Regions from separate parts of the Stenotrophomonas sp. YJH_SMC_106-19 genome, predicted to be linked through region 1. Evidence: predicted binding sites of a transcription regulator. Region 1 holds the regulator's gene; each other region holds the start of a gene.
What was found. Region 1 encodes FliA, which starts transcription of late flagellar genes. Its sites were predicted from a motif close to TAAAGTTTNNCNNNCNNNGGCCGATAA; they were not measured.
Positions count from the first base shown of each region.

Region 2: a site for FliA is predicted at 2,769-2,795, ahead of AC5P5M_RS18310 (chemotaxis protein CheW). Genes of this name have one in related genera too.
Region 3: a site for FliA is predicted at 2,078-2,104, ahead of AC5P5M_RS05455 (methyl-accepting chemotaxis protein). Genes of this name have one in related genera too.
Region 4: a site for FliA is predicted at 2,588-2,614, ahead of AC5P5M_RS02640 (HDOD domain-containing protein). Genes of this name have one in related genera too.

Region 1 is NZ_JCAFRQ010000010.1:27,598-32,557, reverse strand. It holds gene AC5P5M_RS18245 (chemotaxis protein CheA) at 1-1,282, opposite strand, end outside; gene AC5P5M_RS18240 (protein phosphatase CheZ) at 1,285-1,890, opposite strand; gene cheY (chemotaxis response regulator CheY) at 1,890-2,282, opposite strand; gene AC5P5M_RS18230 (RNA polymerase sigma factor FliA) at 2,340-3,083, opposite strand; gene AC5P5M_RS18225 (MinD/ParA family ATP-binding protein) at 3,080-3,967, opposite strand; gene flhF (flagellar biosynthesis GTPase FlhF) at 3,954-4,960, opposite strand, start outside.
Region 2 is NZ_JCAFRQ010000011.1:2,403-7,362, reverse strand. It holds partial or broken gene AC5P5M_RS18320 (methyl-accepting chemotaxis protein) at 1-1,612, opposite strand, end outside; gene AC5P5M_RS18315 (hypothetical protein) at 1,715-2,098, opposite strand; gene AC5P5M_RS18310 (chemotaxis protein CheW) at 2,235-2,726, opposite strand; gene AC5P5M_RS18305 (flagellar brake protein) at 2,864-3,637, opposite strand; gene AC5P5M_RS18300 (methyl-accepting chemotaxis protein) at 3,779-4,960, opposite strand, start outside.
Region 3 is NZ_JCAFRQ010000001.1:1,230,533-1,235,492, forward strand. It holds gene AC5P5M_RS05455 (methyl-accepting chemotaxis protein) at 1-1,955, opposite strand, end outside; gene AC5P5M_RS05460 (NAD-dependent epimerase/dehydratase family protein) at 2,166-3,059, opposite strand; gene AC5P5M_RS05465 (hypothetical protein) at 3,264-3,551, shown strand; gene AC5P5M_RS05470 (VOC family protein) at 3,562-3,912, opposite strand; gene AC5P5M_RS05475 (autotransporter domain-containing protein) at 4,136-4,960, shown strand, end outside.
Region 4 is NZ_JCAFRQ010000001.1:570,481-575,440, forward strand. It holds gene AC5P5M_RS02635 (phospholipase D family protein) at 1-1,415, shown strand, start outside; gene AC5P5M_RS02640 (HDOD domain-containing protein) at 1,419-2,501, opposite strand; gene AC5P5M_RS02645 (Glu/Leu/Phe/Val dehydrogenase dimerization domain-containing protein) at 2,782-3,879, shown strand; gene AC5P5M_RS02650 (S8 family serine peptidase) at 3,938-4,960, opposite strand, start outside.

The sequences.
Region 1 (4,960 bases):
CGGGCAGGAACACCAGGTGCAGGCATTCCTCGCTGCTCAGCCGGGCCGCCGCCTCCGGGTCGATCAAGCCCTTTTCGCGTGCTTTCGCGCGCAGTTTTTCCGGATCGATGCCGGCGCCATCGTCCTGCACCTCGATGCTGACGTAGTCGCCTTCCTGCTGGGCCGACAGACGCACGTGGCCCATGCGTGGTTTGCCCTGTGCTTCGCGCAGATCGGGCATCTCCACACCATGGTCGATGGCGTTGCGGACCAGGTGCACCAGCGGGTCGGCCAGGGCCTCGACCAGGTTGCGGTCAAGCTCGGTTTCGGCGCCGACCAGCTCCAGGTCCACTTCCTTCTTCAGCGAGCGGGCAACATCGCGGGCGACCTTGGGGAAGCGCGAGAACACCTTGCCGACCGGTTGCATGCGCGTGCGCATCACTGCCGACTGCAGGCGCGCGGTGGCGATGTCAAGGGTCGACACGGCGCGGTCCAGTTCCTCGTCGCGCAGGCGCGCACGCAGGGTCTTGAGCCGGTTGCGCGACAGCACCAGCTCGCCGATCAGGTTGACGATCGCATCCAGCCGCTTGGTATCCACGCGCACGGTGTGCTCGGCCTCGGCCACCGGCTTGTTGGCCGCGGGCTTGACCGCGGCGGCCGCGGGGCGCGGTGCGGGCAGTGCAGGCGCCGGCGGGGCAGTCACGGGTTTCGCGCCCGGGGCGGCGCCGCCGTGCAGCTGGTCAAGCAGGGCTTCGAACTCATCCTCGCTGATCAGGCCATCGTCGGCCTTGGCCGGCGTCGCCACCGCGGTGGGGGCGTTGCTGCCGTGCAGCTGATCGAGCAGGGCCTCGAACTCGTCGTCGGTGATCAGGTCACCGGCAGCGGGCGCGGCTGCTGTGGGGGCGACAGCAGCCGGCGCAGCAGTGCCGTGCACGTCGAACTGGGCGATCAGGTCCGGCGGGGCATAGCCGGGTTCGTTGCCGGAAGACACGGCATCCAGCATCGATTGCAGGTAGTCCAGTGATTGCTGTGCGGCATCGAAGTGATGCGGCTGCAGCACCGCTTGGCCAGCGCGGGCGGCGCCCAGTGCCTCTTCGGCGGCATGGCACAGCTCGACCATGGCGGTGATGCCGAGGAAGCCGGCGCCGCCCTTGAGCGTGTGATAGCCACGGAACACGGCGTTGAGCTGGTCGGCGTCCTGCGGCGCCTGTTCCAGCGACACCAGCTGTTCGCCGAGGCGATCCAGGATTTCCTGTGCCTCGATGATGAAATCGGCGGTGATGTCGTCGGATACCGCGCTCATGCTTACAGTCCCAGGTCCGACAACAGGTCGTCGGCGTCGTTCTGAGAGACCGCGTGGCGGTCCAGTCCCTTCAGTGCCGGTCCGGCCAGCGCCGGATCGGTGCGATGCTGCTCCGGTGGCAGGCCCAGCGCGCCAAAGCCTTCGTGCACGCGGCGGACGATGCCGACCACGCGACGGATGATCTGTCCGGTCAGGTCCTGATAGCTCTGGGTCAGGGCAATCTCGGTCAGGTTGTGGCGGATGCGTTCCAGCTGCGCATCCTGCCCCGGCTGGAGGCCTTCGGCGCGCAGCTGTTCGGTGAGGCTGCGGCACTCTTCGGCCAGGTCCAGGGTGCGGTGCGTGGCCTGTTCGGTCATCGCCACCACATGGTCCAGGCGCGCGCAGGCGTCGTCCAGCTCGCCCGCCTCGCTGGGGACGGTCGGCAGTTCGCCCAGGGCCTGGCCCAGTTCGCGGGCCAGCCGTGACAGGCCGCTCATCATCGGCTGCGTGCGTGCGGCCACCAGGGCGTCGATGCGCTGGCGCCAGGCGCTCTCGTCGCCGGATTCGAGCGCGTCGAGGGCTTCCTGCAGGCGCAGGGCGAGAGCGTTCTTGTCGACCGTGGCGTCCATCAGGCGCTGGCCGCCAGGCGTTCGAAGATCTTGCCCAGTTTCTCTTCCAGCGTCTGCGCGGTGAACGGCTTGATGATGTAGCCGTTCACGCCGCTCTGCGCCGCTTCGATGATCTGCTCGCGCTTGGCCTCGGCGGTGACCATCAGCACCGGCAGGGTCTTGAGCTTGGCATCGGCGCGGATCGCCTTGAGCAGTTCGATGCCGGTCATCACCGGCATGTTCCAGTCGGTGACCACGAAGTCGAACGGTTGGCTCTGCAGCATCGACAGCGCAGCATGCCCGTCCTCGGCTTCGGCGGTGTTGGTGAAGCCCAGATCGCCCAGCAGATTCTTGACGATGCGACGCATGGTCGAGAAGTCGTCGACGATCAGGATGCGCATGTTCTTGTTCAAATCGGAGTTCCTTTGTTGTTCAGTCGCCCGCGGTGGCCGTGGCCGCCGCAGGCATGTTCATTCTTCAAGCCCGGCATCCGCGGCCTCGAAGATCTTCAGCCGGCCGCGCAGGCGCAGCACGGCCTGGCCGTGGATCTGGCAGACGCGCGATTCGCTCACGCCGAGCACCGCGCCGATCTCCTTCAGGTTCAGCTCCTGCTCGTAGTACAGCGAGAGCACCAGCTGTTCGCGTTCGGGCAGATGGCCGATGGCCTTGCCCAGTTCGCGGCCGAACTCGCCACGTTCCAGGACCTGCTGCGGTGTCGGTCCGCCCTGGGCGACGGTGTCCAGTTCGCCCTGGTCTTCGATGCGCGATTCCAGGCTCAGCACCTGGCCGCGCGAGGCGTCCTCCATCAGCCGCAGGTATTCGGGCAGTGGCATGTCCATGGCCGCCGCCACCTCGGTGGCACTGGCTGCACGGCCCGTGGTCTGCTCCAGGCGGCGGATGGTGGCGGCCGCATCGCGGGCGCGCCGATGCACCGAGCGCGGTACCCAGTCGCCGCGGCGGATCTCGTCGATCATCGAGCCGCGGATGCGGATCGAGGCATAGGTCTCGAACGAGGCACCCTGGTCGGCGTCGTAGCTGCGCGAGGCTTCGATCAGGCCCATCATGCCGGCCTGGATCAGGTCGTCCACTTCGACGCTGGCCGGCAGGCGTGCGGCCAGGTGATGGGCGATGCGCCGCACCAGGTCCGAGTGCTGGGCGATGACCTCGGTCGCCGCCGAGCGCTGGACTTCCCTGTACTGGGCCGCGCCTTTCATGCTGCCACCCCGCGTTGCTTGAGGATGCGCTCGAGGAAGAATTCAACGCCACCGCGTGGCTCGGTGGGGGCCTGCCAGCGGGCGGTGCGACGGGCGATCTCGGTGATCGCCAGCGCCGCCGGGCTGGATGGATAGGCCTTCACCACCGGCTGCTGGCGCTGCACCGACAGGCGCAGCCAGTCATCCTGCGGCACGCAGCCCAGGTAGTTCAGCGAGACATCGGCAAGGAACTTCTCGCAGACCCGGGTCAGCTTTTCATACAGCACGCGGCCCTCGTTGGGGTCGCGCACCATGTTGGCCACCACCTGGATGCGGTCCACGCCGCGCTCGCGCGACAGCACCTTGATCAGTGCGTAGGCGTCTGTGATCGAGGCCGGTTCGTCGCAGACCACGACAACCGTGTCCTGTGCGGCCTGGCAGAAGGTCAGCACGCCGTCGGTGATGCCGGCGGCGGTGTCCACCACCATGATGTCCAGCTCGCGTTCCAGTTCGGAGAACACGTTCACCAGGCCGATGTGCTCGGCCGGGGCCAGCTCGGCCATGTGCCGCCGACCGGACGCGGCCGGCACCACCAGCACGCCGTTCGGACCTTCGACGATCACGTCTTCCAGCGAGCAGCGGCCGGCGACCAGATCCGCCAGGGTGTGGGTGGGATTCAGCCCCAGGATCACGTCGATGTTGGCCAGACCCAGGTCGGCGTCGAGCAGCAGCGTGCGCTTGCCCATGCCGGCCAGCGCCACGGCCAGGTTGGCCGAGACGTTGGTCTTGCCGACGCCGCCCTTGCCGCCGGTCACGGCGATGGTGCGCACAGGGCCGAGCGGCTCGCTGCGGGTGGCCGACAGCGGGAAGGTCTTGGTCAGCTTGGCGTACTCACGCGACGGCATGGTTCAACTCCGGGTTGCAGGGCATATCGGCCGCTCGGCGCAAATCTTCAAGGCGAAGTACAAGATTGGCCGCGCTGGCCCGGTGCAGGTCGTCCGGAACGTCCTGGCCATCGGTCACCCAGGTGATCGGCAGCGCGTGGTCTACCGCCACTGACAGGGCGTTGCCGAAGCGGCCGGTCTCATCCAGCTTGCTCAGCACCAGGCCCTGCAGGTTGGCCGCGCCGAAGCGGCGCACCACCTCGTCCATGTCGCCAAAGCTGGTATTGGCCGGCAGCACCAGCAGAGTGCGGACCTGGCGGGCGGCACGCAGCCACTGCAGCTGCGCGGCCAGGGCGCGGTCACGCGGGCCCAGGCCGGCGGTATCGATCAGCACCAGCTTGTAGTCCTTCAGCCGCTCCAGCAGCTGGTCCAGGTCGGTACCGCTGTTGGCTTCATGCACCGCGATGCCGAGCTGGCGGCCATAGCCGTACAGCTGCTCGCGGGCACCGATGCGCAGTGTGTCGGTGGTGACCAGGGCCACATCGCGCGGCGCGTGCTTCTCGGCGAAGCGCGAGGCGAGCTTGGCGATGGTGGTGGTCTTGCCGGCCCCGGTTGGACCGACCAGAGCGATCACGCCGCCTTCTTCCAGCGGATCGACCGGCGCGATCGGCAGCCTGCGCGAGATCAGGCCCAGCATCAGCCCGCGGCCCCGGTGGGCTTCGGTTTCCAGCGGTATCTGCATGACCACATCGCGGGCCAGCCCGGCATCGAATCCGTACTCGTCCATCAGGTCCAGGGCGGTCGCCCGCACCGGGCAGCCGCGCAGGCGCTCGTCGGTGAAGCGGTTCATCTCGCGCTCGATGACCTGGCGCATGCCGGCCACTTCGTGGCGCAGCTGGCGGATCTCGGCATCGTCCTGTGCAACCACCGTCAGTACCGGCGCCGGGGCAAGGAGCGGCGCCGGGGCCGGCGCGGTCTCCGCTTCAGCGGCAGCGGCAGGGGCTGGCGTGGTCT
Region 2 (4,960 bases), on a different contig from region 1:
CGGTGGAGGTCAGCTCCTCCATCGAGGCGGCAGTTTCTTCCAGGTTGGCGGCCTGCTGTTCGGTACGGCGCGACAGGTCGTTGTTGCCGGAGGCGATCTCGCCGGCGGCAGTACTGATTGCCCGGCTGGACTGCTTGATGCGGGTGACGATCTCGCTCAGCTGCGCGGCAGTGGCATTGGCATCGTCACGCATGCGAGCGAATACGCCCTGGTAGTCGCCATGCATGCGCACGGTGAGGTCACCCTGCGACAGCGCGGCGAGCAGGCCGGAAATCTGTTCGATGCTGCCGGCGTTGGCGTCGAGCAGGCCGTTGATCTGCTGGGCCAGCTGCAGGAAGAAGCCTTCCTTGTCGCTGGTTTCGATCCGGCCGGACAGATCGCCGGCGGCGGCGCGGGCGATCACCCGGGCCACTTCGGCCTCGACCTGCGCTTCCTGGGTACGGTCACGCCATTCCACCACGCAGCCGACGGTGTCGCCGTCCTCGTTGCGGATGGTCGACACGACCTGGGCGAACTGGGCATCGCCGTACTGCATCGGGCGACGGGCCACGCCGTGCTGCTTGAGGTTCGCCAGCAGGGACGGGTCCATCTCGCCACGGTGTTCCAGCACCGTGACCGGCTTGCCGATCAGCGAGTCCTGCGCATCGAAGTCAGGCAGGTCGCGGCGCACATCGTCCTGGTACTGGCTCAACGTCTGCTGCAGGGCACGGTTGCTGTAGACGATGGTGTTGTTGGCATCGGTCAGGTAGACGCCGGTCGAACTGTAATCCAGCGCGGTCCGGATGCGCAGGTTCTCACGGGCGATGGCCTGGTCGGTCTCGATGCGCTCACGCAGATCACGCTGCATGCGCTGCATGGCCTGCATCAGTTCGCCCACTTCATCCTGGCGGCTGACATCGATGTGACCGTCGAGCTTGCCGCCGGCGACATCATTGGCCACCGAGACGGCACCACGCACGCTGCCGACGAGGGCGCGGGCGAACAGCCACACCAGCACCAGGCCGAGCGCGGCGCCACCCAGCAGGGCGATCACGGTCAGGACGGACGAAGCGGCATAGGTGGATTCGGCCTGTTCGCGCGAGGCGCGTGCGAGGCGGTTGTCTTCGGCAATCAGGGCTTCCAGCGCCGCGGCGGCCTTGCGGTGCTTGGTGCGGGTCTCGCCGACGAAGGTATCGATGGCGTCGTCCGGCAGGTCCAGTTCCAGCATCTCGGTGACGCTGTCGTAGGAGGCCAGGGCGTCCTTCCAGTCCTTGGCGAAGGTGTCGAACAGCTTCTTCTGCTGGGCGTTGTCCACCAGCTTCGGATAGTCCTTGATGGAACTGTCCATGCTGGTACGCAGCGCGGCAGCCTGCTTGCGCGCGTCGGCCTTGACGTCATCGCTGGCACGGATCAGCTGCTGGTAGGCACTGTTGCGGTACTCGCCGAGCATGCCGCGCATCTCGCCGGCCAGGCGGATGCTTTCCATGCGCGAACCGGCCAACTCGGTGGTGACGTTGTTCAGCGAATGCAGGCCACGATAGGCGACGATGCCCTGCAGCAGCATCACCAGCAGGATGACGCCGAAGGTCACCATCAGCTTCGGCATCAGTTTCAGGTTGTTGATCCAAGGCATGGGCGTTGCGATCTCCTAAGGCAGACGCGCACGGGCATCGGGCCCGGTTGCGGCGGCGGCCACGCCGGCACCAGGACCGGCGTGACTGCGACGGACAGCGGATTACTTGATGTTGGCCAGCTTCAGGCCGGCCGGCGAGCTGACTTCGATCTCGGCGCGCGAGGCATCGCGCTGGATCTTGCCGATCACGCACACGGTCTTGCCTTCCAGCGTTTCCAGCGGGAACGAGAACTTGCTGCGGTTTTCACCGGCGATGCGCGCCGAGAAGGTGTGGCGCGGGAAGGCGCCGCCCATGTACAGGAACGTCGGCTGGCCTTCGGAACCTTCGGCGAAGCGGGCCTTCTCGACCTTGCCGCAGACCATGCCGTCCTTGCCCACCGAGCGCGGGGCCAGTTCCGGCGGGATCATGTCCGAGGACTGGGCGAGGGCGGACGACGCGGTGGTGGCCAGGGCGGCAGCCGAAACGAGCGCGAGCAGGGACTTCATCGGGGTGGTTCTCCGGGAGGGTGATGGTTTTTTGCCGGTGGTACGCGTTCCCGCGCGGCCGGCCTCTGTCCCCCTATCGGCACCGCCGCAGGGAACTGAAGGGTTTCGTGACAGCAACGTGAAGCGGTACGCAGACTCAGGCGGCGGCGTCCTCGAGCAGGGCCGGCTGGCCCATGTCCGCGCTGTCCAGCAGGGTCTCGATGTCCAGCAGGATCAGCATGCGGTCGTCCTGGGTGCCGATGCCCGAGATGAACCGGGTATCGACCGCAGCGCCGAATTCAGGGGTCGGGCGGATCTGTTCGGACGACAGCGGGATGACGTCCGAGACGCTGTCCACCACGATGCCGACCACACGGTCATCGACATTGAGCACGATCATCACGGTAAAGGCGTCGTAGCGCGCGTTCTCCAGGCGCAGCTTCAGGCGCAGGTCGATCACCGGCACGATGGTTCCGCGCAGGTTGATTACGCCCTTGATGTAATCCGGTGCGTCCGGCACCCGGGTGACGGCATCGTAGCCGCGGATTTCCTGCACCTTGAGGATATCCACGCCGTAATGCTCGGCGCCGAGCGTGAAGCTGAGGAATTCGCCGCCGGCGCTGGCGGCGGAGCGGGTCTGGTCGTTCATCGAGGGGTCCTGGTTCTGCCGGAAGTCCCGGTGTCAGGCTCGATATCGGCCCCGCGCGGGGGGACTTTAGGCAGGGCCGTGACAGGACATTCCCGTCTGGTGAGGACCGGATGGCGCCAGGCCACGGCCGGCGCCAGCTACATCTCTCCGTTCCGGCGTGCCTTGCGCTGGCGGTCGATCCGGAAGATGTAGCGCTGGATGGCGCTGTCGCCACCGCGAGGCAGGCTGTCGAAGCGCATCCCCACGCGCTTGATTTCGGTACCGTTGGGCTGGCGCTGCGGCAGCAGGTTGCAGACCACCAGTTCGATATCCAGATCCGGCCCATCCGACAGCGACAGCACCGCCGCGTAGCGCTGCTGCAGGCCGAACACGGCGCAGTCGCTGGGCACCGCGACGGCAAGGCCTCCGCCGCTGATGTCCACCACGCGCATCGACAACGCCTCGGGGCGTCCGTCCGCAGCCGGCAGCAGCAGCTGGGGCGAGTCGGTGATGGGGGTCTCCAGCCGGTACAGTTCGCGCCGCTGCAGATGCATCAGTTCCTCTGGCAGCGCAGCGCGGAAGGCGACGTGGCCGTCGTTGTCCACGCGCTGCAGCCCCTGCAGACGGAAGCGCACCAGCACGCGCTCAAGCTGGGCGAAACACAGCACATGATCGGCCTGCTCGGCTGCCCGGTTGGACGCCTCCTGCGGGCTGCCATCGATCAGCAGCACGTCCTCGTCTTCGTCCAGTTCCAACAGCGCGGTCGGGAACGAGCGATCGCGGCCGTCGATATGCGCGTTTATCAGGGAGCGCTGCTCGATCAGCGAGCGCAGCAGCTGCCGCAGCTGGCGCGGATTACGGACCAGGAAGCGTTCATCCGCGGCGTCGGCCGCATGGACATCGTGCACTGCTGTGTCGTTGCCGTCGGACATGGAATCTGTGGTCAGGGGCGGGCGCCTGCGCGCGCCGGCGCGTGGCTCGATGGGGATATCGGCCACCGCGCCGGATTATGAAGTGTGAGTTTCATCACCTTCCATCGGCCGGGCCGGGATCGAAGGAATGGGCCGAAGGCATCATTCCTCGATACCGGCGATCTGCCGCACACGCTGCATCACCGCCGGATTGTCGTCCCCTCCGTGCAGGTGGAAGCGCGCTACCGCGGCCGCCAGCAGCTGTGCCTGTTCGGCCATGCCGTGGGTGGCGGCGGTGGACGCCTCCACCAGCGTGGCGTTCTGGCGGGTGCTGGCGTCCATCTGCGCGATGCTCTGGTTCACCTGCTCGATGCCCATGCTCTGTTCCTGCGAGGCGGAGGAGATCTCGCCCATGATCTGGTTCACCTGCTGCACCGCGGCCACGACCCGCTGCATGGTGCTGCCGGCCTGTTGCACCAGTGCGGCGCCATCGCTGACCTTGCCGACAGAGGCGTCGATCAGGCCCTTGATCTCCTTGGCAGCACCCGCCGAGCGTTGGGCGAGGGTGCGCACTTCGCTGGCGACCACGGCAAAGCCGCGGCCCTGCTCACCGGCACGGGCGGCTTCGACCGCCGCATTGAGGGCCAGGATGTTGGTCTGGAAGGCGATGCCGTCGATGACGCTGATGATCTCGGCGATCTTCTTCGAGGAGGCTTCAATGGCGGACATGGTGGTGACCACCTGGCCGACGACCGTGCGCCCTTCGCCGGCGATGTCGGCCGCATCGGTGGCCAGCTGGTTGGCCTGCCGCGCATGTCCCGCGTTCTGGCGCACGGTCGCGGTCAACTCCTCCATGGTGGCGGCGGTTTCCTCCAGGCTGGCCGCCTGCTGTTCGGTGCGGCTGGCCAGGTGACCGTTGCCCTGCGCCAGTCCGGCGGCGGCGCCGGTGAGGCGGCTGGAGGCTGCCTGGATGCTGCCGACGATGCGGGTCAGCTCGGCGATGGTGGTGTTGGCATCGTCGCGGATGCGGGCGTAAACGCCGTGGAAGTCGCCCTGCATCTGCACGGTGAGGTCGCCGCGCGAGAGCGAGGACAGCAGCTGCGAGATCTGCTCGATGCTGCGTGCGTTGGCATCCAGCAGGCCGTTGAGGCGTTCCGCCAGCTGCAGGAAGAAGCCTTCCTTGCCGGCGGTGCCTACGCGGCCGCTGAAGTCGCCCTGCGCGGCGGCATCGACGATATGGCCGAGTTCTTCTTCGACCTCGATCTCGGCTGTGCGGTCGGCCCACTCCACCACGAATCCCTGGCGCTGTTCGTCGTCGCCGATGATCGGATTGACGATCAGCTG
Region 3 (4,960 bases), on a different contig from region 1:
CTGGCCACGTCCGCCGCCGATGCGGCCAACGTGTTCGCCTGCAGGGCATGATCGGCATTCTGGCGCACGGTGGAGGTCAACTCCTCCATCGACGCTGCCGTTTCTTCCAGGTTGGCCGCCTGCAGTTCGGTGCGACGCGACAGATCGCTGTTGCCCGCGGCGATCTCGCCGGCCGCCAGGCGGATGCTCGCCGCTGACTGCTGGATCTGGCCGACGATATGGGTCAGCTGTTGCGCGGTGCTGTTGGCATCGTCGCGCATCACCGCGAACACACCATGGAAGTCGCCCTGCATGCGTGCACTGAGATCGCCGGCGGCGATGGCGCGCAGCAGCGTGGAAAGCGCCGCGAGGTTGTGGTCGCTGGCCTGCATCATCGCGTTCAGCGTGGTCACCATGCGGCGGAAATCGTGCTCGAACCGCTCACTGTCACCACGCACGGCAAAGTCGCCGGCGGCAGCAGCGGCGGCCAGCTGCTGGATCTGCTCGTTGATCGCCGCCAGGTTGCTCTTGGTGGTGGCCATGGCGGCGGTGAACACCGCCTTCTCGCCCGGCAGCGGCTCCATGTCCACGCTCAGATCGCCCACCGCGTAGCGCTGCATCACGTCCACCAGCCGCTGGGTGACCGCATTGCTGGACGCCACCAGCTGATTGCTGTCGGCCACCATGCGACCGTACTCCCCCGGGAAGGCCGCCGCGTCCATCCGGTAACTGAGCTCGCCCGCATCATGGCGGCGTGCCATCTCCGCCTGCGCCGCCATCACCGCCTGCAGCTGTCCCCGCATGCCCTGCATCGCCTCGAGCAGGCGCCCGACCTCATCGTTGCCGCGCGCCGGCAGCGCGGTGTCCAGCTTGCCCGCCGCCACGTCACCTGCAATGCGTACCGCCTGCGCCAGCGGCCGGATCGCCAGGTGACGCAGCAGCAGGTAGACACCGGCGCTCAATGTCAGCGCGGCCAGCACGCCGACCAGCAGCGTCAGCCACAGCAGCTGGCGAGCCTCGGCCACGATAATGGCATGCGGCACCACCACACCCAGCGCGAAGCGCTGCGGGGCATCGCCAACCCGCAGTGGCACGTACAGGCGCACATTGCCGGCGCCATCCGGCTCGAACGCTTCGACGGTCCTGTCGGCCGCGATTCCGGCCAGCATGTCGCGGGTGAAGGCATCGGTGCGCGGCTTGCCGATCTCGGCGGCGTCGGCCGAAGCCAGGACTACGCCCTTGGGCGAAAGCAGTTCAACGCGGCCTGCTCCCATCGGCGCAAGCGTCGCCAGATGCTTCTGCAGCGCCGCCAGCGAGAAATCGACGGTGAACACGCCGAGGAACGTGCCGTTCTCCACGATGGGCGTGCTCAGGGTGCTCATCAGCACCTTCTGGCCGGCGATCTCATAGGCATAGGGCTCGCTCACCTTGGGCAGCTTGTCGCGACTCGGCCCCATGTACCAGTCACCGGACCCGCTGGCGGTTTCGGTGTAGTCGGTCATCACCGACTGCTGCGGCTTGCCGTCCTGCCAGGCCCAGTAGCTCATGTAGCGACCGGTGGCGTCATGTGCCTCGCTGTTGACGAACTCCGCGTCCTTGCCATCGAAGGCATCGGCCTCCCACATGGTGCTCTTGCCCAGCCACTCCGGGTGCGCGCGCAGCTGTTCGCCGAGCACGGCCGCCAGGCTGGCACGATCAGGCTGGTCGCCCCGCGCGCGCTGGGCCAGGACGGCCTCGACCATGGCATCGTTGCTGGCGAAGGCGGTGCCCAGATCGGCCGCAACCTGGCGCGCTTCGGCATGCGCCTCGCTGGCCATGGTCTGCCGCGACGCGTTGATCAGGCTGGCACTGGCCTGGCGGTAGATCAGAAAGGCGGTCAGGCCGAAGCACAACAGCGCTATGGCAGCGGTGCCCAGCATCAGCTTGTGGGCGATGCTGCCCGGACGACGGGCAGCGGCGGAGCGGGAAGACGGCATGGGAGGGTCCGCAAGGCAGGTCAGGACATCCGGCACCGCGTTGGCGCCGCGCTGGTGCGCGATCCCTCGCGCGGCGACCTGTCTGAGCCGGGCGATGCCCGGCACCGCAAGGGCGCACCGGGTTAGCGGCCGTTCCGCGGCGGGGTTGAGCCGTTGCCCTGCGTCAAGCTGAATGCACTCAGTTTGGGATGGCTCATACGTGCGGCGAACCTACTCGACCACCCGGTCCTTCAACCACTGCGTGCGTGGCAGCACTTCGATGCTGCCTGCCGCGTACTGCTGCAGTACATCGTCCGGACCGTAGCGCGGCTGCCAGCCCAGCACCGCAACCGCACGGCTGCCGTCGTACACGCGGTCGATGCTCAGCGGCAGTGGCCAGCCGCGGCGCTCGAACTCGGCCAGCAGCTGCGGTGCGCGCCGCGCCAGCACCCGGCGTGGCTGGGTGGCCAGTTCCAGGCAGTCCTCGCGCCGGAAGGGGGTCGGCGCGCAGGCGATGTAGCGCTGGAACGGTGCGCCCCCGTTGTGCAGCAGCGCGGCATGCGCGCTGGCCACATCGCGTGCATCCAGGCCCCGGTGCAGGCGGAACATCGCCATGCGCTCGGGAGGCTCGGGGAAGCAGCGGCCCATGCGCAGCACGCGCACGGCGAACGCCTCCGATGCCGCGGCTTCGGCCAGCGCCTCGGCCTGCAGCTTGGTGCGGTGGTAGATGGTCCTGGGCAGGGGTTCAGTGTCTTCGTCGATCCAGCGACAACCGCCTGCCACCACGGCATGGCCATACAGGGCGGTGGTGCTGGTCAACACAAAGCGTCCGACGCCGGCGTCACGCGCCAGCCGCAGCAGCTGCGCGGTCGCCTCCACGTTGATCTGCTGGAACACCGTGTCCGGCACCAGCCCGACATGCGGTGCATGCAGCGCAGCGGTGTGGATCACCGCATCCACGCCGCGCACGGCACGCTCCAGTGCCTTCGTGTTGGTGACATCGGCAATGATGCGTGTGGTGGCGAACGGGCTGCGATCCAGCCCGATGACTTCATGGGTGGCCGCCAACGCGCCGAAGATCGCGCGCCCGATCCGCCCGGAACTTCCGGTCAACAGAATCTTCATTGAGTCCATTCACTCAACAGCGCCCGGGAGCTACCGGGATGAACCGATTCTAGGCGTGGCCTGTGTCCAGAGCGATAGCGGCGCTGCGCAAGTGCAGCGTCAACGACAGGCAGGCAGAACGTGAAGACCACGCGCCATCTGCGGACGTACCGTTAGCCTGCCGTCGGCAAGCATGAGGCTCCGCCACGCCGAGAGAGATCCCCTATGGCCAGCAGCAACCGCGGGTTCGCGTCGATGGACCAGCGCATGCAGCGCGCGATCGCCGCCAAGGGTGGGCGCGCCGCCCATGCCTCCGGCAACGCCCATGAATTCAGTCCCGCCGAGGCGCGCATTGCCGGCCGCAAAGGAGGCGAAGCCATCAGCCGCGATCGCCAGCATATGGCCGCGATCGGTCGCGAAGGCGGGCATGCACGCCACGCCCGCGCACAACAGCAGCGCCAGCAGTCCGATCAAGGTCCACAGGGCCGCGACGAACCGGGTCAGCAGGACTGAGCGACGCGCCTCAGCCGTGGCTGAGGAGGTTCAGCAGGCGTCCGAACGGGTCCCGTACGTAGAACCGGCGCACGCCCCATGGCTCCTCGACGGGGCCATACACGACGTCGATGCCGGCGCTGCGGATCCGTTGCAGGACGTCATCCAGATCGTCCACCTCGATCGACAGGTCCGGCACCGGCGTACCCGATCCGCCCTCGCTGGCGAAACTGAGCTGCGCAGGTGCAGTGTCCTGCCCGGCGCAGGTGACGATCCAGCCATGATCCATCACCACCGGCATGCCGAGGATGCCACCGTAGAACGCGGCGGCGCGCGCCGGATCGGGCGTGGCGATGTTGGCGACGATGCGTCTGACAGCCATGACGTTCCTGTTCAATGAGGGGCAAAAACGAAACTGCGCGACCGGCCGGCACACCGTCAATCTTCAGGGACGCGTGCACAGACTGATGCGGCAGGGTGCGAAAAGTGTGGCTTCCGTCACGAAACATTAACGCGTTAACAAAATTCCCGTCACATCGCTGGGGGTGAAACGCATTCAGGACAGTTAGCGGCTGGGTAGACCGTCAATCAAGGAAGTTTGCCTGATGAATCACCCGCTGCATGGCCGTTCGTCCCGCTCCCGTTCCCCCTTGCAACGCCCGCTGGCACTCGCGGTGGCCAGCTCCCTGCTACTGGCAGCCGCCCTGCCGGCGATGGCCTCCGATTCACTCGATGCCTGGCAGCAGCAGCGCCAGCTGCAGGCGGCGTGGGCCCAGCCGGGCCATGCACAGACGGACGCAACCGTTGGTCCTTCGGCGCAGGCCACGTCCACCCCGGTCCTGGGCAACGCGGGCGATGCCGCCAGTTGGCACAGCGACGAGTTCAATGCCGACTGGGGCCTTGCCGCGATGGGGGCCGACCATGCCTATGCCCGCGGCCTGACCGGCCAGGGCGTACGCCTGGCGCTGTTCGATTCCGGCTCGGCGCTGGCCCACCCGGAATTCGCCGGCCGCAACACCACCAGCATCACCATCGGCCCGGACTGCGCGACGGCGGGGATCGTCGCCGGCGAAGGGGCCTGCTCGCAGACCCGCGGCGAACAACCCGGCTACAACTATTACGGCCTCGGTGCCGGGGTGCCGGCGGCGCTCGCCGGTCGCCTGATCGCGGCCGGCCTGCCCTACGGCTTCAGCTACGCCGATCATGGCACCCACGTGCTGGGCACCATCGGCGCCAACCGCGACGGCACCGGCATGCATGGCGTGGCCTTCGGTGCCGACCTGACGGCAGCGCGCGTGTTCGGTGACACCTACTATGAGTGGCGCCTGGATCCGGATGGTTTCTATCGCCCCCGCGCGGTGTACCGCACCGACCCGGACGACGACGCCGTAATGGACATGTATGCGCAGGTCCAGGCGCAGGGCGTGCGC
Region 4 (4,960 bases), on a different contig from region 1:
CGGCGCAGACCCGCATCGACCAGCAGGTCGTGCCGCTGCAGGAGGCGCACCCCGGGCAATCCGGCGTGGCCTTCCTCGGCGATGGCATGGATGCATTCGCGGCGCGCGCGATGATCACCGCGCAGGCCGGGCGCAGTCTGGACCTGCAGTACTACATCTGGCACGACGACCTGATCGGTCACCTGATGGCCAGAGCGCTGCATGACGCCGCCGAGCGCGGGGTGCGCGTGCGCATCCTGCTGGACGACATGAATGCCAAGGACAAGGACGCGCTGATGATGGCGCTGGACCGGCATCCGAACATCGAGATCCGGCTCTACAATCCGTTCCGCAACCGCAGCGGCATCCTGCGCATGGTGGAGATGGTGCAGCGCTTCTTCAGCGTGAACCACCGCATGCACAACAAGAGCTGGATCGCCGATGGCCGTGTTGCCATCGTCGGTGGCCGCAACATCGGCGAGGAGTATTTCAGCGCGCGCACGGATGTGAACTTCCAGGACCTGGACCTGCTGGTCGCCGGCCCTGCCGTTGCACAGGCGAACCGGATATTCGACGACTACTGGAACAGCCCGGCGGCGATTCCGGTCTCCGCGCTGGCCTTCCATACCGACGCGCAGCTTCGCCTTCTGGTGCGTGAGTCCGACCATGAAGCGCAGCGCGATGCTGCCCGGCCCTATCTTGCGCGCGTGGCCGAATCACGCCATCGGCAGCGTCCCAGCCCCGAGCCGCTGCACTGGAGCAGCACCGTGCGCATCGTCTCGGATCCGCCGATGAAACACCGCAACGACGACCGCGGCAGCTGGCTCGTTACCGGGCTGATCGGTGAACTGGAGTCTGCGCGCAGCAAGGCCTTGTTGATTTCGCCCTACTTCGTGCCGGGCAACGAGGGCCTGGACGGGCTCTCGGCAATGGCGTCGCGCGGCGTGCACGTGGGCATAGTGACCAACTCCCTTGCCGCCAACGACGTTGCGGCCGTGCACGGCGGCTACATGGGCTACCGCGTGCCCCTGCTGAACGCCGGCGTGCACCTGTATGAGCTGAAGGCACAGGGCCAGGCGGGCGATGCAGGCCTGTTCGGCAGCAGCGGGGCCAGCCTGCACACCAAGGCCTTCCTGGTGGACGACCACCGTGGCTTCGTCGGTTCCTTCAACCTCGACCCGCGCTCGGCCTATCTCAACACCGAAATGGGGGTGCTGTTCGACGATCCCGTGCTGGGCGCGCAGCTGCGCGACGAGTACCTGCGCCTGGCCGACGCCAGGCACAGCTGGTGGCTGGCAGTGGACAACCGCGATCGGCTGCGCTGGCTGGAGCGTGAGCCTCCGCCGCGCTGGGTGGAGGACGAGCCAGGTGCTACGCGGCGCCAGCGCTGGCTGTCGCGGATCATCAGCTGGCTGCCGGTGGAATCGCAGCTGTAGCGCTCAGTGTGCCCTGGCCTCGCCTTCATGCGGGGCGTCGTCCAGTGTTTCCACGCTGCGACCATGCAGGCGCCGCCAGATCCAGCGAAGCGCATGGGGCGGAGCCGACGGCAGCTGCTCCAGCAGGGCCAGCATGCGGCCCTGGGTGGAGTGGCCATGCCGGCACAGCAGGCTCGCCGCCGCCGCTGCGCTGCCCAGCCGCAGGCTGTCGGACAGAGGGCCCGAGGCGTCGGCCGCCAGGGTCTGGTGTACCGGGTCGGGCAGCTCCCAGGCGGCGGCCACCCGCTGTGCCAGCGGCAACGACCACTGCTGCAGCAGCTGCAGAGCCAGGGCCGGCTGCACGTCCTCGCCGCGCGCCTGGGCTTCCTGCAGCAGCTGGCGCATCACCAGCGCCGCACCGAGTCCCTGCACCAGGCCCAGCCACTGCGCAGCGAAGGCATCGCCGGAGTTCACGCTGCGTGCGTGGTCGGCAGCAGCACGCGATGCCAGCAGGGCGTGCTCCCAGGTGATCGTGCTGAACTGCGGGAACCGCTCGCACTGAACCTGCATCACCGGCTGCACCAGCACCGCACTGATGATCTGCCGCACGCCTTCCGTGCCGACCAGGGTCACCGCCCGCTGCAGGCTCTCGACCGGGCGTTCGTGCACCTTGTACGCGGGACTGTTGGCGATACGCAGCAGGTTGCCCGTGAGTACCGGATCCTGGCCGATGATCGCCGCCATCACCCGTGCCGAGGCGGCATCATCGTTGACGGTCTGGATCAGCTGCGGCAGCAGCTGCGGCCGGCGCGGCAGCTGCCGCGTCGCCCAGTCGCGATCCTGCAGCGCGTCCGCCACCGCCTGCGCCAGTCCGGCGCTGGCGGCATCGACAGGGCCGGGCTCGCCCGCCAGTCGCGGGTACAGCGCCAGCGCGTGCAGGCCACGCTGCAGCTGCGCGGCGATCTCTCCCGGGGGCACTGGGTCTCCCTGCAGGCGGGCAGCCGCAGCGGCCACCGCCTGACGCGGCCCCGCCGACAGACGCGACGGCGCCGCGCCGGTCAGCGACGCAAGCCAGCCGCGTACCCTGCGTGCCCAGGCCAGCGTCACCGGCCGTGATCCTGTCGATGTCGTACTGCGCTCGCCATGGCCCGTCTCTGTCTCTTCACACGATCCGGCCACTGGCCATCGACGCAGCATCGGCCGCGCTTTCATCTTCTTTAACCCGCAGTGCCCGTCGACGTCGACGGCAGACACTCGGGGAATGGACTAGAATGGCGCCGCGCGACCCGTCCCCCTGCACCGACGACGTCGCTTTTTTTGTTTTGGGACCCTACCGTTCACTGGTCGTTCGCTGCAGTTCGCCGCCGTTCGCACCATCGGAGACGCCATGCTATTCGAAACCCTCGCCACCACCGGCCACGAACAGGTGGTGTTCTGCCACAGCCATGACGCCGGCCTGAAGGCGATCATCGCCATCCACAACACCACCCTGGGCCCGGCCCTGGGCGGCGTGCGCATGCGTCCCTATGCCAGCACCGACGAAGCGCTGGCCGACGTGCTGCGGCTGAGCCGGACGATGACCTACAAGAATGCGCTGGCCGGCCTCAATGTCGGTGGCGGCAAGGCGGTGATCATCGGCGATCCGAAAGCGGACAAGACCGAAGTCCTGTTCCGCGCCTTCGGTCGCTATGTCGATTCGCTGGGTGGCCGCTACATCACCGCCGAAGACGTCGGTACCGACGTCAACGACATGGAGAACATCTACCTGGAAAGCCAGTTCGTGACCGGCGTCCACCAGGTGCATGGCGGCTCCGGAGATCCCGCACCGTTCACCGCCTACGGCGCGCTGCAGGCGTTGATGGCGTCGATGCGTTTCAAGTTCGGCCACGAGGAAGTGGGCAAGACCAGCATCGCAGTGCAGGGCCTGGGCCACATCGGCATGGAACTGGTCAAGCTGCTGCGCGACCGCGGCGCGAAGCTGTATGTCACCGACCTGGACGCGGCTCTGGTCGATCGCGCAGTCAGCGATTTCGGCGCCGAAGCAGTGAAGCCGGACGAGATCCACGAAGTGAATGCCGACGTCTTCGCGCCGTGCGCGCTGGAAGGCTCGATCAATGCCGACACCCTGCCGCGGATCAAGGCCAAGATCATCTGTGGCACCGCCAACAACCAGCTGTCCAGCCTGGAAATCGGCGATGAACTGCACGCGCGCGGCATCCTGTACGCACCCGATTACGCGGTCAATGCCGGTGGCGTGATGAACGTGTCGCTGGAGATCGATGGCTACAACCGCGAGCGCGCGATGCGCCTGATCCGCAGCATCTACCACAACCTGACACGCATCTTTGAACTGTCGCAGCGCGAGAACATCGCGCCGCAACGTGCGGCCGACCGAATCGCCGAGAGCCGCATCCTGGCGATCGGCAAGCTGAAGATGCCGCTGGGCCGCAGCACCCCGCGCCTGGGCAATCTGCGCGGCGGTTGACCGCCCCTGCCGGGCCTCGGCACGGCGCCCCTCCGGGCGCCGGCAACCCCATGATGGATCAGAACCCGGCGCTGTAACGCAGCGCCGCTTGCCGTGCGTCATCACCGCCGACACGCTGATCGATGCCCAGGCTCAGACGGCCACTCCGTCCCCACCACGACTCCAGCGCAAGCCCGAGCAGCGCGCTGCCACGCGATGAGTCGGCACCGGGCAACGGTGCCCACGCGTCGACACCGACGAAGCTGGCCTGCCACTCCCCGGCGCCGCCCTGAAGGCGCTGCTGCCATTCGGCGTGCCCGCGCAGCGTCCAGCGTCCCCAGCCGCGCTCGCCGCGCAGCCCCGCCAGCAGTTGACTGCGCTGCGCACGATTGGCTTCACCCCGCAGGCCGAAACCGAAGCCGCCGCGCTCGTTGAACGCCGCGGTATCCACCCGCGTGGCACTGGCACCGACATACGGTGTCAACGACGCGCCGACGGTGCCGAAGCGATAGCCGCTTTCGACACTGGCGCTGCTGAACCGACCGCCGTAGCGCGCGGAAACGCCGTAGGCACCTGCACCCAGCAGCAGCTGCCGGTCCAGTTCGCGGGTGAACCGCCCTGTGCCGAACTGCGCCAGTGCATAACCGCGCCCAACGCTCCAGCCGGCATACAGCTGCGCCTGCGCCTGGCGGTCCTGCCCGCGATCACCGTTGAAGGCACTGCCACCGTTGCTGCGTGTTTCACCGAACGCCATGCCCAACAGGCCATGGCTGCCCAGCGGCACGTCCTGACCGGCCATCCAGCCCCGGCTGTCGGTCGCGCTGCCGGCGAAACTGCCCTGCCCTGCCTCACCCAACGTGCTCTGCCAGGCACCGCGCAGCGCAGGCAGAGCCTGCACGCGATCGAAACGGGCGGCCACCGCGCGTCGCGACATGTCGATGCTGTCGAAGGTTGCCGCCTCGGCCCGTGCGTGGGCCTTGCCGGACAGGCTCTCCAGCGTGGCCGCCAGGCCCGTGCTGCGCTGCAGGCCGGCCGCTGCGCCACCGAATGGCGAATCCTGCAACGCGTGGTTGCCGTCCAGTTCGACGAACGCGCCTTCCAG